4 regions of the Agarivorans sp. DSG3-1 genome follow, and region 4 is predicted to be linked to each of the others. Evidence: predicted binding sites of a transcription regulator. Region 4 holds the regulator's gene; each other region holds the start of a gene.
What was found. The regulator sigma-54, encoded in region 4, starts transcription at its own class of promoters, with help from an activator protein. The targets are predictions, from matches to a motif close to GTTGGCACGNNNNTNGNNT.
Positions count from the first base shown of each region.

Region 1: the regulator sigma-54 is predicted to act here: its motif matches at 2,461-2,479, upstream of ACLD71_RS00200 (PEP-CTERM sorting domain-containing protein).
Region 2: the regulator sigma-54 is predicted to act here: its motif matches at 2,633-2,651, upstream of xdp1 (exosortase-dependent surface protein XDP1).
Region 3: the regulator sigma-54 is predicted to act here: its motif matches at 1,616-1,634, upstream of ACLD71_RS02385 (THxN family PEP-CTERM protein).

Region 1 covers NZ_CP177241.1:33,124-36,989, forward strand. Annotated here, with positions in the region: tRNA gene ACLD71_RS00185 (tRNA-Phe) at 314-389, shown strand; gene ACLD71_RS00190 (glyceraldehyde-3-phosphate dehydrogenase) at 537-1,697, shown strand; gene ACLD71_RS00195 (PaaI family thioesterase) at 1,773-2,249, shown strand; gene ACLD71_RS00200 (PEP-CTERM sorting domain-containing protein) at 2,533-3,273, shown strand; gene ACLD71_RS00205 (SMP-30/gluconolactonase/LRE family protein) at 3,542-3,866, shown strand, end outside.
Region 2 covers NZ_CP177241.1:4,592,607-4,596,472, forward strand. Annotated here, with positions in the region: gene ACLD71_RS21360 (tetratricopeptide repeat protein) at 1-1,688, opposite strand, end outside; gene xdp1 (exosortase-dependent surface protein XDP1) at 1,834-2,577, opposite strand; gene ACLD71_RS21370 (ferredoxin--NADP reductase) at 2,823-3,560, opposite strand; gene ACLD71_RS21375 (lipocalin family protein) at 3,587-3,866, opposite strand, start outside.
Region 3 covers NZ_CP177241.1:495,640-499,505, reverse strand. Annotated here, with positions in the region: gene ACLD71_RS02395 (S1 family peptidase) at 1-537, opposite strand, end outside; gene ACLD71_RS02390 (ThiF family adenylyltransferase) at 658-1,527, shown strand; gene ACLD71_RS02385 (THxN family PEP-CTERM protein) at 1,682-2,584, shown strand; gene ACLD71_RS02380 (THxN family PEP-CTERM protein) at 3,024-3,866, shown strand, end outside.
Region 4 covers NZ_CP177241.1:1,907,239-1,911,104, reverse strand. Annotated here, with positions in the region: gene lptB (LPS export ABC transporter ATP-binding protein) at 1-422, shown strand, start outside; gene ACLD71_RS09015 (RNA polymerase factor sigma-54) at 473-1,975, shown strand; gene hpf (ribosome hibernation promoting factor) at 1,999-2,286, shown strand; gene ptsN (PTS IIA-like nitrogen regulatory protein PtsN) at 2,295-2,738, shown strand; gene rapZ (RNase adapter RapZ) at 2,765-3,622, shown strand; gene ACLD71_RS08995 (HPr family phosphocarrier protein) at 3,609-3,866, shown strand, end outside.

The DNA of each region.
Region 1 (3,866 bases), 1.9 Mb from region 4:
CCCCCTATATTTAATTACACTAATCACAGTGAAAAATACAAGGGAACAACAACAAGCTTACCCGTTTGCTTGTGACTAACACGCTCACTCAGCATGTTAAGCCCACTCTAAAAGGCATTTACCCAATGTCCGCTAAGAGAGCAGTGATTACCCATCACCTACGTATCCAAACTAAACAAAGGCGGCCTAGGCCGCCTTTTTGTTTAATCTTTTAGCAGTTGTTGTACGGCATTTAGCCGATGCCCAATTATTTCATTTTTTTTACCATTTTCGGTTGACTTAAACCGGTAAAATTCGTTTAATAGCGCCCGTCGCCCGGATAGCTCAGTCGGTAGAGCAGAGGATTGAAAATCCTCGTGTCGGTGGTTCGATTCCGCCTCCGGGCACCACCTTTAAAAAGCCTGCATTTATGCAGGCTTTTTTCGTTTCAGGCCTGCAAACTCTGGCGTTAATTTACGCTATCGCTTTAGCTTTCATCTCGCTACACTCTACCTAACTGTTTTCAGTGAAACGCTCACTATTTCAAGGAATGAAATATGCGCCTACCCGCAATACTTAGCTCAATACCCTTGTTGTTCTCAATGGGCAACGCTCACGCCGATTTTTTCGAGCAGTTTGTTGATCCCACCGACGGAAGAATGGATGCCAGCCAATGGCTAATGGACAATGCTGTGGGCTTTTTACCGGTGCCTATCATTATTACCGACCCCGCGGTGGGTTACGGTGGCGGCCTGGTTTTGGCATTTTTCCATGAGAATGAAGAGCGCCAAAACAATCTCGTTGAAGATGAAGATCCCAATGCCCCCCTCAAACTAACTCCCAGCGTTTCAGGTTTACTTGGCTTAGCCACAGAGAACGGTACACGCGGCGCTGGCGCTTTTCACATGGGTATATGGAAACAAGACACTATTCGTTACATTGGCGCTATCGCTGGGGTAGATGCCAATATCGACAGCTTTCGCTTACCGAGTGATGGGATTATTGGCGATATACCGATTAGAGTGAACCTTAAAGGCACTTATTTACTTCAACAAATCCGTTTTCGTTTAGGTGATAGCCCTTGGTTTGCAGGCGCAAAATACTCGTATTTAGACAGTGATAGTGAATTCTCTATCGGTGAATTACCTGATTACTTAAAACCACAGTTAAGCATGAAAGATGGCGGCTTAGCCCTATTGCTTAACTACGATACACGCGACAACTCTTTTAGCCCCAACCAAGGTTTATATGGCAACGTAAGTTACGCCAAGCATGCCGAGTACTTTGGCGGAGATAAAGACTACGCGATTGCCTCTGGCGAGTTTTCAGGCTTTAGCTATTTAGGTGGCAAATTTCAAGGTTCAGCGAGGCTTTCGGCATCGAGTGCCCATGGTGATACACCATATTATGCCCTGCCCTTTATTGATATGCGCGGTATTCCAGCCATGCGCTATCAAGGAGAGCGCATGGCAACCTTACAGGGAGAACTGCGCTACGACTTTGATGCGCGCTGGTCAGGGGTAGTATTTGGCGGTCTAGGCCAAGCATTTAATGCAGAGCAACACTTAGGAGATACCCCCAACCGCTATGCCAAAGGCATTGGCTTTCGTTACTTAATGGCAAGGCGTTTTAACTTACGCACGGGTATTGATGTCGCTCGCGGCCCAGAAGACACTACCGTTCACTTTATAGTTGGTGCAGGTTGGTCTGATTTTTAAACTAAAAAGCACCAAATGTTGACTTTTTGTTAACAACAAGCTCTACTGGTAAGACCTCTTAACTAAGGAATAGTTATGCTTCCCAGTATTCGCAAGGCCAACCTAATGCTCAGCTTGTTTGGCATGTTTAAGGTTCCGTTAATTTGGTACTGCCGCCCCAAGATTTTGGCCATGGACGAACAAAAAGTAGTGGTAAAAATCCCACTTAAACGCCGTACTAAAAATCACTTAAACAGCATGTACTTTGGCACCTTAGCTGTGGGAGCGGATGTAGCCGGTGGCTTTTTAGCCATTGCAAAAGCTGAACAACATGGCAAAAAGGTGTCTTTGGCTTTTAAAGCAGTAGAGGGGAAATTTTTAAAACGCCCTGAAGCCGATGTGATTTTTACCTGCACCGACGGTTTACTGATTGATCAAATGCTTGAGAAAACTATGGCCAGTGGCGAACGTGTAAACCAAGCTGTTACTATCGATGCCACATGCCCAAGCATTAGTGGTGACGACATTGTAGCGACCTTCTCACTCACCTTGTCACTTAAAGCGGTTCAATAAATTCATCGCGATACTTACCGGTTAAGTGTCGCATTCATAACTTTTTCGAACTTGGCTTAACAATCGACGCTGTTCATTCTACCTCCCAGCTCCCTCTTTTAAAAACGCCCCTTTAATAACGCCCTTTTGCAAAGTGCAAGTACTGCTGATGCCTCCGCTTAGAAAGCTCATGTATACCTTCTAACACACTGAATAATTTAGAGATAAAAAACATGGCACGAAATTGGATATGACTTACTCAACAAGGCCTGTTTAGGCCACTAGTAAGTTACCGAGGTACACCATGAAATCAGCAAAAAGTCGCAAACTAAACCAGTTAACTATCGGTTTTGTTGTTATTGCCGCAGTGCTTAGCTTCTCCAGCCACGCAGGTATTATTTATACGATTGAAGCACCAGGGATTCAGAGCTCGCAGGTGGGCGGGACCTTAAAAACTGAAACCTTTGACAGCTTAGCTAAAAGTGGCCTGAACAACGGTTATCAAACCGATTTTGGCGATTACTCCGTCGATAAAGGTACTGCAAAAGTGGTGAATTTCGGTGTTTATGGTGGCGCTTATGGTGAAGGTAAGTACTTATTTATTCCTAATAAAAGTTCAGTGAACTTAGATTTTAACCAAGCCATGGGATACTTTGGATTTTGGTGGAGCGCAGGAGATAGCGGGAATCAACTCAGCATTACTACTCAATCTGAAAGCTTAAGCTTTGTTACTAACCAAATTTTAGATGCGGCAGTATTAGAACCCGAACATTACGGTAGCCCAACCAGCGTAAGCGGAAACAAACGCGAACCATACGGCTATGTGAACCTATTTGCAGAAAGCGAAGCCGACAAAATTACGTCTATTCAATTTTTTGGCCGTAATTTCGAAACCGACAATCACAGCGCAAGCTTGCAGCTGCAAACCATCACTGGACGTTCGTTATCGCCAGCTACTGTGCCAGAACCAAAAACATGGTGGCTAGTCAGCTTAGGATTGGTATTGTTAATGTTCAGTCGAGTAAAGCGAAACAGAAAAGCTTAACTTAACGATAACTGACACTGCTCTAAGCAACTACTTAGCTCGCTTAGAGCATCCGCTTAACCAAGCCTACTCCCATCTTCAGCACGTTTAACGCTATCTCGTTAAAAATTGTTCAACCAAATAAAGTCAATTATCGCCTCATTAATAAAAGTAAAATAACATTACAGCTTGATATATTTAACTCACGGCGACAAAATGGATAACCAATTTAATTAATTGGATAACCTGTAGAAAAATAACTATATTCACTGTGATTAAAGGACTAAACATGCGAACTGCGTTTATTCTCGCCGCTACTCTCACCGTCAGCGCTTGCGCTACAACTCAGCAAAATACTCAACTAGAAGATGCATTAGAAACAACCGGCTCGATAGAGATCATCAACCAACAAGCGCTTAGTTACCTCGCTGAAGATGCCAAAATTAGTATTCGAGGAAAAGGGTATCGCTGGACAGAAGGCCCTGTTTGGATTGCCGAACAAAACTATTTACTGTTTTCAGATATCCCCAACAACACGGTAATAAAATACCAGCCGAATCAGGGGACTTCTGTTTATTTGGCGCAGTCTGGTGCGAGCGGTTTATATGAGGGTG
Region 2 (3,866 bases), 2.1 Mb from region 4:
TCAATAGCTTGTGGGTAGTCTTGCTGCTGCAAGTAAATACGAGCGGCCAGCAAATAGCTCGCCACATGGTCATTTTGCGTTGTAAGAATTTGCTTGAGCAATACTAAAGCCTGTTCGGGCTTACCTTGGCTTTTTAGCACCACTGCTTTATTAAAACGTGCACCCAAATTACTTGAGCTGCTGGCTAAAACGTCATCAAGATAACGCAGAGCCAGATCAAACTGCTGAGTTTTAATGTAGTAAGCAGCGATTAAATTTTGCGTAGGGCTGGTTTTAATATTTCGGCCAATCAGCTCTTCTACTGCTAGTTTAGCCTGGGCATAATTATTAACTTGCAGAGCCAACTCACCTTTCAACTGCAGCCACTTTATCGGGGCGTCTGCTTCGCTATAAGGTAAAGTTTGCAACAAACTTAAAGCTCGCTCTGCTTCACCACTCGCTCGTGCTAGCTCAGCTTCTAATATAACCACATAATTTGAATCACTATGATAAGCGCGAATTTGCTCAAAAGCCTGTTGCGCGGCACGTAATCGCCCTGCGTCTATATAGAGATATACCAACTGTACCGACAATCCGAGGTCGCGAATAATATAATCAAAGTTTTCTTGAAGGAGTAGCTGCAGTTTATAAGGCTCGCCCGAACGCAAATACACCTTAGCAAGCATTCTTGTTGCGCCTAAATCACTGGGTTTCTGCCGTAAATACTGGCTCAGGTACTGCTGGGCTTTTTCATCATTTTTTAAAATAAATTCTGAGGCACCTTGAATAAACAACAGCGTATTTGCATCAGTCAGTTCTTCGCCTTCTGCAGCAGATACCTTTTGAGATAATTCAGTAAGCGCTTGCTCAGCCAACTCGGCATTATCTTCATCACTTAACAAGGTAGCACTTATTAAAATAGCGGTAGGATCGTTAGGAGTCTGTTCTTGGACTTTCTTTAAGTAGCGCTTAGCCTCTTCTAGCTGATTGGCTTTAAGGTGGGTCATCACCAAACTACGTAAAACTTTAGGGTCTTCAGGATCTAAACTATAGGCTTTCTGATAACTTTCTAGCGCGGCGCTCATCTGGCCTTGGTTCGCTTCTAAGTTTCCCTTTAATAGCCACGTTCGCTCATTGTTTTCAGCAATACTTAAAGAACGTTTAACCCACTGCTCAGCTAGAACATACTCTTTCTGCTGCAGATATAAAGTAGCCAAGGTATTCATTGCACTAGGTTTATTAGGGATTAACTTCGTCGCTTGCTCAAACTCCTTACGCGCTAAATCAGCTTGGGAGTTTAATAAGTAGATCCGTCCACGCAACAGCTTCCACTCAAACTGAGTTTGTCGCGAAAACTCGCTCGCTCGTTCTTCAAAAGCCAATACTTCGGAGGTCTTTCCTTGCAGCAATAGAACATTACCAAGCATTGGCAATACTAAATTAATATCAGCACCAAGGTTGAGTGCTTCCTCCAGTTGTTTTTCAGCTGAACCTAAATTATTAGCGTTGAAATACACCTTTGCGAGTAACAGCTTTGAAGAAAGATGTTCAGGGTTAGCCGTTAAGGCATTTTTTAAATGAATAAAAGCTTCGTTTTCTTCCCCACTATGAAAGGCTTTAACGGCCAACTCGTATTCATTTGCTTGCTCATTAGCAGAGCTAAAGCCGGCAACACACAAAAGTAAGAAAGAGAGAAAAGACTTTTTCATTTGCAAATAGGTTCCTTGTTACTGCGAGGGTCAATCAATTAACCGACAAACAGTATCTAATGAACCAGAGGCAAAAAAAAGACAAAAAAATACGAAATACAGAGTATTTCGTATTTTTCGTTAAACAGGAAAAGGAATTTTATATTTAAGCTTGGCGCTTTCTGGTACGTAGTGCAATACCAAATAGGCCCGCTGCAAATAACAGTACTGTACCTGGTTCTGGAACAGTAGCAGCAAACTGAGGTGTTTCGGTATTTACACCAGCAAGCTTGAATCCATCATTGTTAGCAGACCAGTTCAAGTTACCGAATATAGGGTTGTATGCACCAATCAACCAATATTTAGACACAGCATCTGAATCAATAGCTTGATAAGCGTAATCGTCGGCATTACTTACTTCGGCTTCAGTTGTCCAACCTAAACCAGCTAAATCAGCCCATCTTTGATTATTCACAGTAGCAACATCACTGCCCGAATAAGCCAATACTGAAACATCTGCGTGACTAGCTTGCCTATTAGTTCCGTGATCTTCACTCGCCCAACCTAAAGTGAAGCCCGCTAGATTTACCGCTTCATCAAAGGTTAACAAGACCATATCAAAATCGTCGCCGTAGCTGTCGATAGAATGTTGCGGAGTATTGTTCGGCTCATCTCTGTTATCAGACATCAAGCCATATGAGTTCGAATATCTAAGTTTGGTATTTTTAATACGTCCGTCATTAGGGTTGGCGGTATCCGACCAACCAGTAACACTTAATCCAGACATATCCAGAGAGTTACCGTTTCCAGTGCCGGATAGTGAACCATCATCAAAATCCCAAACTTGCTCCGCAGAGAAAGCTGACATAGACACAGCACACGTTGCTACTAATAAAATTTGTTTAAACACAGCGCCCCCAAAATAGCATTCTGTATATTATTTAAAAACCGTCCTAACCAATACAAAGCAATAAACAAGCCAATAAAATTAAGTCTTTATTTCCAATACTTTACAGTTCAAAAATTCAGTAAAACTGTAACATTGTAAAGAAAACCGACAACAAGCGTTGCTTTTGTAACCACTAAAAACTAAGTTGATGTTCAGGAGCTAAAAATTTGATGCGAGCAGATTAACATCAATGCTCATAAAACGCACTACCAGTAACGCTCCACCGTTACTTGCCCAGGTTTACGTCGTAAATTTTTCTTCAAACCTTTATGCTCTAAGATCACTTGCGCATCGGTGATCATTTCGGGGTTACCACACATGATCACTTGGGAATGCTCGGCGCTTAATGTAAGGCCAAGCCCTTGTTCCAACGACCCATTAGCTAGGGCTTCAGGGATTCTGCTTTTAAGCGCACCTTCGCAGTCTTCACGAGTAACCATGGCTTGAAACTGGAACTGTGTGGGATGTTCTGCTTGGTATTTATCAATAAGCTCTTTATAAGCGATATCTTTGATTTTTCTCACGCCGTAGACCAACGCAATTTTCTCAAAACGTTGCCAAGCTTGCGCCGTTTCTAACATTGAGAAATACGGTCCTATTCCTGTTCCGGTGCCAATTAACCACAAGTGCTTCCCCTCGGGCACTTCATCCAACACCATAAACCCTGCGGCACTGCTTGAGACATCGATGGCATCACCAACACTCAATTGATGAAGGTTAGGTGACAGCAAGCCTTGTGCTACCTTAATCGCAAGCACTTCTAGGTAATCGGTATCAGGAGGATTAACTAATGAATAGGCACGAGCTACGCGCTTGCCCTCTCTTAACTCTGATAACTTAATGAATTGCCCAGCGACAAATGGCGTAATATCGGCCTTAATTCGTAAACTGAATAGCTCATCATTCCAATCAATACGTTCAATTACTTTACCCTCAGTCCACATACTTGTTCCTTTACTAAGACAAATTCTTATTCTTGAGAAGTAATCACTTCAGAGTGATGATCGACATAAATCAACGCATCTACATCGTAGCCTAAGTCTTTAGCCTCGTGAACCAAGTCGCTTTTCACTTGGTGAGCTAAGTCAGGCGTTCGAGCAAGCAACCATAAATATTTTCGGTTAGGGCCAGCAACCAACGCGTATTGGTAGTCTTGCTCATCCAAGGCAAACACGACATAAGCACCATAAAATGGTCTAAAAAAGGATACTTTGAGATGCCCAATGTCTGGTGAGTCAACAAACTGAGCA
Region 3 (3,866 bases), 1.4 Mb from region 4:
TCTTTTAAGTTGTGCTAAGTTTAGCTCGCTGGCATTTCGGGCGGGTATCACCACTGGCGTTATACTCGAAATAATACCGCGGTGAGTAACGGGGTAAAGTCCCAATACCGCACCAATAGGAAACCCAGTGAAGGCATACAGTTCTCCTTCGCGTACCTTTTTATTAGACAGGCTCATCGCTTTTAGGGCTTTACCTTCAATTTTTAGCAGCGCTAAATCATGTTTCTGATTGCTTGCCACCAAACTGGCTATTCGTATTTCCGGCGAGCGACCTTGCCCAACAAACACTACGAGTTTTTCGTTCTGCTGTTGATTTAGGCTTTTGGGAATGACGTGGGCATTAGTAGCAATTAAATGAGGCCCAACCACAAACCCTGTTCCTCTAAGATTTGCACGAGGTGAGTTAAGCTTGTTGTAGGTGCCAACGCCAACTACAGAAGGTTTAATTCTTTCTATAGTGTCAGCAAGATCGCTTAACGCGCCAGCGCTAAACATCGATAAAAATGAAGCGATGGCAATAATGAAGGCGAGTTTCATACTATATTCTTCCTTGAGAGACTATTTCATCTTAATTTTTACTCGGTACTAGAGCAAGTTAGTATAAAAGCGACTAGGTTTGTGTAGTGCGTAATACTGTGAAGCGAAAAAGGCCAAATGATGATGAGTTTTAATTACGAAGATGCGTTCTCCAGAAATATTGGCTGGGTTACAGATGCAGAGCAACAGATACTGCGTGGTAAGCGTGTGGCTATGGCCGGTGCCGGGGGCGTGGGTAGTGAACACATAGTGACGTTAGCAAGGTTGGGGGTTGGCAAGTTTCATATCTCTGATTTTGATGAATATGAAGTACATAACTTTAACCGTCAGGCTGGGGCGTTTATGTCTACGGTGGGCCAAGATAAAGTTAAAGTGATGGAACAAGTTTGCTTGGATATTAATCCCGAAGCTGAAGTGAAGTCTTTCCCTGAAGGGATTTTCGAACATAATGTTGATGAATTTTTAGATGGCGTTGATGTATATGTAGATAGCTTAGATTTTTTTGCGCTATCGGCGCGTAAGTTGGTTTTTCAAAAGTGTTTGGAAAAAAATATACCGCTAGTAACCGCAGCTCCTTTAGGTATGGGCTGCGCATTTCTTTGCTTTATGCCGGGAGGAATGACCTATGAAGAATATTTTCGCTTTGAGGATGCAAGCAGTGAAAATGAGCAATACATTAAATTCTTGATTGGACTTTCGCCCGCTATGTTACAGCGACCATACTTAGTTGACCCTAGTAAAGCGGACTTCCACGCTAAAAAAGGCCCGTCGATGCCTATGGCTGTGAAAATGTGTGGGGGAATTGCCGGCACTTATGTGCTCAAAATATTATTGAATAGAGGTGAGTTAATTACTGCTCCTTACGGTTTGCACTTTGATGCCTACCGAAATCGTTTCAAAAAAACCTGGCGGCCAATGGGTAACCGCAACCCACTGCAGCGTATTGTATTTGGTGTGGCGAAAAAAATAGTATTGAGTGGGGGGGCTTAACTGTGACTTGGTGTCAGTAAGTTTTACAAAATGTTATTTATATTTGTATTAATATAGTTTAAGTTGTTGTAAGTATTTGATTTTTAATCTTGGCTTACTTATTGCTTTAAGCCCACCGTTATTTATAAACGATTTTACCAAACGGATGGGTTACATGAACAAATTGAAACATGCTTGCTTAGCAGTTAGCTTAGGATTAGCAAGTATTTCTGCTAGTGCGGAACTGATTACTGAATGGAACTACGCAAATGATGCGGGTTTTAAAGAGTGGAGTTCTCGTGCTGGCCAAGTTGGTATAGACACCGACGGTGCAACACTAGATGATTTTGATGTTCTTTTTGGTGGCGAGCTTCCTAAGAGCTTAGCGTGGGGTGACCCATATGGTGCAGTGAATCCTTTATTGAAAAAGAGTTCTCTTGTGATCGATGATGCTCAGTCTGGCCAAGTAAACACTAGCGCGCCAGGTGATGTAGCATCTTTAGATTTTGTAACAGGCACCGGCCTTACTCACGAAAACTGGGGTGTTACAGGTAATACTTTATCGTCAGCGGTTTTGTTTGATGGTTTGTTCTTGCAGCCTCTAGCACCTTTTGTAGGTCCTGCACTTCCTGCGCCAGTACTTGAATTTGATGTACTATTTGAAGAAACCTATAACACACCAACAAATAACGTGTGTAAATACGGTGATACTAAAGTAGGTGAGGCTGGTGTTAATGAAGCCGGTTGTTCAGACCTATTCACTTTAGTGTTGGATGATGGCGTTACTTTTTCTGAAGTTGGTGGAGATATCTACCTTCAAAACAGTTTCATATTACCAATCCCTGGTTTTGATGATTATGTTTATACCTTAACGACTCGCTTGCAGGGCTTAGAAGTATTAGATGGTTTAGATTGTGGGCCTGATGCTACTTGTATTGGTTTCTTGACTGAAGAAAACCAAACCAACCAACTAGAAGCCGCTTTTGCTATCTCTGCTGCAAAAGTAACAGAGCCAGGCACTTTAGCCATCTTTGGTTTGGGCTTATTAGGTTTGGCATCTGTTCGTCGTCGCGCTTAATCGCTGTTAGTGTTTAAAGCAGCTGCTGCTAGTAGCAGTAGTTGCTTGTTTTCCTTCCAATACCGCTCCTGCAATAAGAACCTGTGCCAAGCTATTTGGTTCCCCCCTTACTACAAATTACCTTTTTATCCTCAAGGCTCATCGTACATTGTTAACAGTGAACTAAACGTTAATGAATTACTCATGGTTTAGCTGGCATGCTAAAAGCCTTTGGCGAAAACGACGTTAGCCCGTAAAAGTGGCAGTGGAATTAGGGATCCCATGAGTATTTTATTCAATAAATGCTTTAGTTTTTTATGTCAGTAATTTTTACATCAACGTTTTATCAATGGGTTTTGTTTTTGTTAATGGGTTGTTTTAAAAGGGTTTTTAAAACTGGCACTTAGATTGCTATGTACAGGTTGTATCTTGAATCGTACTAACCAAATGGATGGGTGACATGAACAAATTAAAACTAACATGCTTGGCAGCTAGCTTAAGTTTTGCAAGCGTTGCTGCAAATTCTGCTCTTATTACTGATTGGGACTATTTAAATGATGCTGGTTTTGACCAGTGGACTTCAGATGCCGGTTCTATTGACCCTACCGGAATTGATGCTTCTGGTGCTACTCGTGACGAATTTGATCCAGTTGGTTTGTTTGGTGGTGAATTACCTAAAACGCTTGAGTGGGGTGTACCTTACGGTGCTGAAAACCCAGATTTGAAGAAAAGTGCTTTAGCGATTGAAGAAGCTAAAGAAGGTACTGTTACTACTAGTGTTGTCGATGGTGTTGGTGCATTGGTATTCTCTGAAGGTACTGGTCTTGTACATGAAAACTGGGGCGTTACCGGTGATACTTTAGTTGCGGCTACTTTATTTGACGGTTTGTTCCTAGCGCCTACAGCGCCAGTTGCTTTCCCACTAGCGCCAGCACCAGTACTACAATTTGGTGTTATCTTTGAAGAAACCTATAACACTCCTACGAACAACATCTGTAAGTACGAACCTACCCAACTAGTTGGTGCAGTAGGTATTAACCAAGAAGGTTGTTCAGACTTATTCACTTTAGTACTAGGCCCGGATGTTACCTACACTGAAGTTGGTGATGATATCTACCTTCAAAACAGCTTTGTATTGCCAATCCCTGGCTACGATGACTACGTATACACGCTTACTACTCGCCTTCAAGGTTTAGATGTATTGGGTGATATTGATTGTGGTCCAAATGCTACTTGTATCGGCTTCCTAACAGAAGAAGATAAAACCAATGAATTAAAAGCTGGTTTCGCTATCTCTGCTGCT
Region 4 (3,866 bases):
TATTAGAAACCCGTAAGGATTTGGACAAAGAGCAGCAAATTGGCGCATTGGACGATTTGCTAGAAGAGTTTCACATTGGGCATATTCGCAAAAATCTCGGTATGAGCCTGTCAGGCGGAGAGCGTCGCCGGGTAGAAATTGCCCGCGCCTTAGCCGCAGCCCCTAAGTTTATTTTGCTTGACGAACCCTTCGCTGGGGTAGATCCTATTTCCGTTATTGATATTAAAAAAATCATTGAACATCTGCGTGATCGCGGTCTAGGTGTATTAATTACCGACCACAATGTAAGGGAAACTCTCGATGTTTGTGAGCATGCCTATATCGTTAGTCAGGGTGAATTGATAGCCTCAGGTAAGCCACAAGAAATACTTGAAAACGAGCACGTGAAACGAGTTTATCTCGGTGAACAATTCAAGCTATAGTTAAAGTGCAGCTTAGAAAATAATATAAAAAGAAGGGATAGCGGTAGTTAATGAAAGCATCTTTGCAGTTGCGTCTTGGTCAGCAGTTAACCATGACCCCCCAGTTACAACAGGCCATACGCTTACTCCAGCTTTCAACCCTGGATTTACAGCAAGAAATTCAAGAGGCTCTGGAAAGTAACCCTCTGCTTGAGGCGGATGAGTCACATTCGAATGATGGTGACGCAACAGACGCTAAGTCAGCCAATGAAAAATCTACAGAAGCCGAATCCAGCGCCGACGTAGACAGCAGCCAAATGGAAGCTGGTGATGCCATTAACCAAGAAACTGTTTCTGATGACCTACCCGTAGACTCCACTTGGGATGATATTTATAGCGCCAGTTCCGCGCCAGCTAGCTCATCGAGCGGCAGTAGCGGTGGTGACGACAACGATATGTTATTCCAAGGCGAAACCGTTGACTCCTTACAAGATCACATGCTGTGGCAAATGCGCCTTACTCCATTCAGCGAAGTAGACCAAGCCATTGCTTTAGCCATTATTGATGCAGTAGATGAATCTGGTTACCTCACACAAGATTGTGAACAGTTATTAGATGGCCTCAATTCTAGTGACAATAACGACTTAGATGTAGAGCTTGACGAAATTGAAGCAGTACTAAAACGGATTCAGCATTTCGACCCCGTAGGCATTGCCGCGCGCTCACTACAAGAATGTTTGTTAATTCAATTAAGCCGTTTTTCCCCAGAAACACCATGGCTAAATGAAGCCAAAGATGTGGTGTCTAACCATATCGATGTATTAGCCAATCGAGATTTTCGCTTATTGGCTCGAAAGACCAAATTAAAAGAAGACCAGCTGCGCGAAGTGATGCGTTTGATTCACACCTTAGAACCACGCCCGGGTAACGCTGTTGAGCCAAACCAAGCCCAATACGTTATTCCCGATGTTTCCGTAGTGAAGCGCCAAGGTCGTTGGGTGGTAGAGCTAAACCCCGATGCGATGCCGAAGCTAAGAGTAAACTCTCACTATGCATCCTTAAGTAAAACGTCTAATGCCACCGATACTCAGTTTATCCGTAGCCACTTACAAGAAGCCAAGTGGTTTATTAAGAGTATTGAAAGCCGCAATGAAACCTTACTCAAAGTCTCTAACTGTATCGTTCACCATCAACAAGCCTTCTTCGAATACGGTGAAGAAGCAATGAAACCAATGGTGCTGAACGATGTGGCCGAAGCAGTAGAAATGCACGAATCAACGATTTCTCGAGTGACAACTCAAAAATTCATGCACACACCTCGCGGCATTTTCGAACTTAAGTATTTTTTCTCTAGCCATGTGGCTACCGATGGCGGCGGTGAATGTTCATCTACCGCTATTCGTGCATTAATTAAGAAACTGGTTGCTGCCGAAAATACCAGTAAACCTCTCAGCGATAGTAAGATTGCTGATATTTTGGCAGATCAGGGGATCAAGGTGGCAAGACGTACGATTGCAAAATATCGTGAGTCTTTAGCGATACCACCTTCTAACCAACGTAAGAGCCTACTTTAAGGCCAATCAAGGGGACTATATTTATGCAAATTAATCTTACCGGACACCACGTTGATATAACTGAGTCTTTAAAAGAATATGTCCATAACAAGTTTGCCAAGCTCACTCGACGATTTGACCAGATAAACAATGTTCATGTCATCCTCAACGTCGAGAAGCTCAATCAAATTGCAGAAGCCACCTTACATTTAAATGGCGGTGAATTATTCGCTACCGCTGAACATTCAGATATGTATGCGGCCATTGATGGTCTCATCGACAAACTTGACCGCCAAGTTATCAAACATAAAGAAAAACTTAACAAACATTAGTCACCTCCATGCAAATAGATAAAGTACTAAGCTTGGATTGCACTCAAAGTGCAGTCCAATGCTCTTCAAAGAAACGCGCCTTAGAAATCATTAGTGAACTAGCCGCTGGTCAACTGGATACGACAGCTCAATGTATATTTGAGAGTTTGTTGAATAGAGAAAAAATGGGCAGCACCGGTATCGGGCAAGGCGTGGCAATACCTCATGGCCGCATTGATAAACAGCATCAAACAACCGCTGTTTTTTTACGTTGTGATCCCCCAATTGCTTTTGATGCCATTGACAATAAACCTGTTGATTTGGTTTTTGCCTTACTGGTACCAGAAGATCAGTGTAAACAACACCTCAACACCTTATCTCAAGTAGCTGAAAAACTTAACGATAAGCAAGTATGTAAACAACTTCGTTGTGCACAAAGTGATGACGAATTATACGACATCATGGTAGCCTAATACTCTAATCACCGTTAGGGATAGTCATGGAACTCATTATCGTGAGTGGGCGTTCTGGTTCAGGAAAAACCGTCGCCTTAAGAGTACTAGAAGATCTGGGCTACTATTGCGTAGACAACCTCCCGGTTGTGTTATGGCAATCTCTTATCGATAACTTAAAAAATACTTACTCTAAAGTAGCAATAAGTATCGATATTCGAAACCTCCCAGACGAACCTTCGCCGATAGGCCAAATTATTCGCAACGCCGGCCCTGATGTGAATCTATTAAGCATTTTTTTAGATGCTAAAGACGAAGCGCTGATCCGCCGTTACAGCGAAACTCGGCGAGTTCACCCGCTGAGTCAAACTAATTTGTCTCTGGCGGAAGCGATTGAATCGGAAACCGAGCTGCTGGCACCGTTATCTCGAAATGCTGATTTACGCATCGATACTTCACGCTTATCAGTGCATGAGCTAAGTGGCTTAATTCGCTCTAGAGTAACTGGCGATCAGCAACAACAGTTAATTTTAGTGTTTGAATCGTTTGGCTTTAAAAACGGCGTACCTAACGATGCTGACTATATGTTTGATGCTAGATTTCTGCCGAACCCCCATTGGCAAGAAGAGTTACGACCACTGACTGGCCTAGATAAACCCGTTCAAGAGTATTTATCAGCACAAGCTTTGGTCAATCAATACATTAAGCAAATTCGTGATTTACTACAATCTTGGTTACCGCATTTGGAAGCCAATAATCGCGCTTATCTAACCATTGCCATTGGTTGCACTGGTGGCCAACACCGTAGTGTTTACGTAGCAGAAAAACTAGCTGAACACTTTAGTGCTCAGCGTAAAGTACAACGTCGCCATCGCACTTTGGAACACCGTCTTGAAACTCACTAGGCAAGTTATCGTTAAAAACAAGCTGGGGCTGCATGCTCGCCCAGCGACAAAACTGGTAGAGCTGGCCCAAAAATTTGATGCTGAACTAACCATTATCGATGGCGAGAAAACTGCCTCAGCTGCCAGTGTAATGGGCTTGTTGGTGTTAGCCAGCGCTCAAGGTAATACCTTAACCATTATTTCCGAAGGGGACGATGCCACTGCGGCTTTAGATGCTGTTCAAGCGTTAATAGAAGCAAATTTC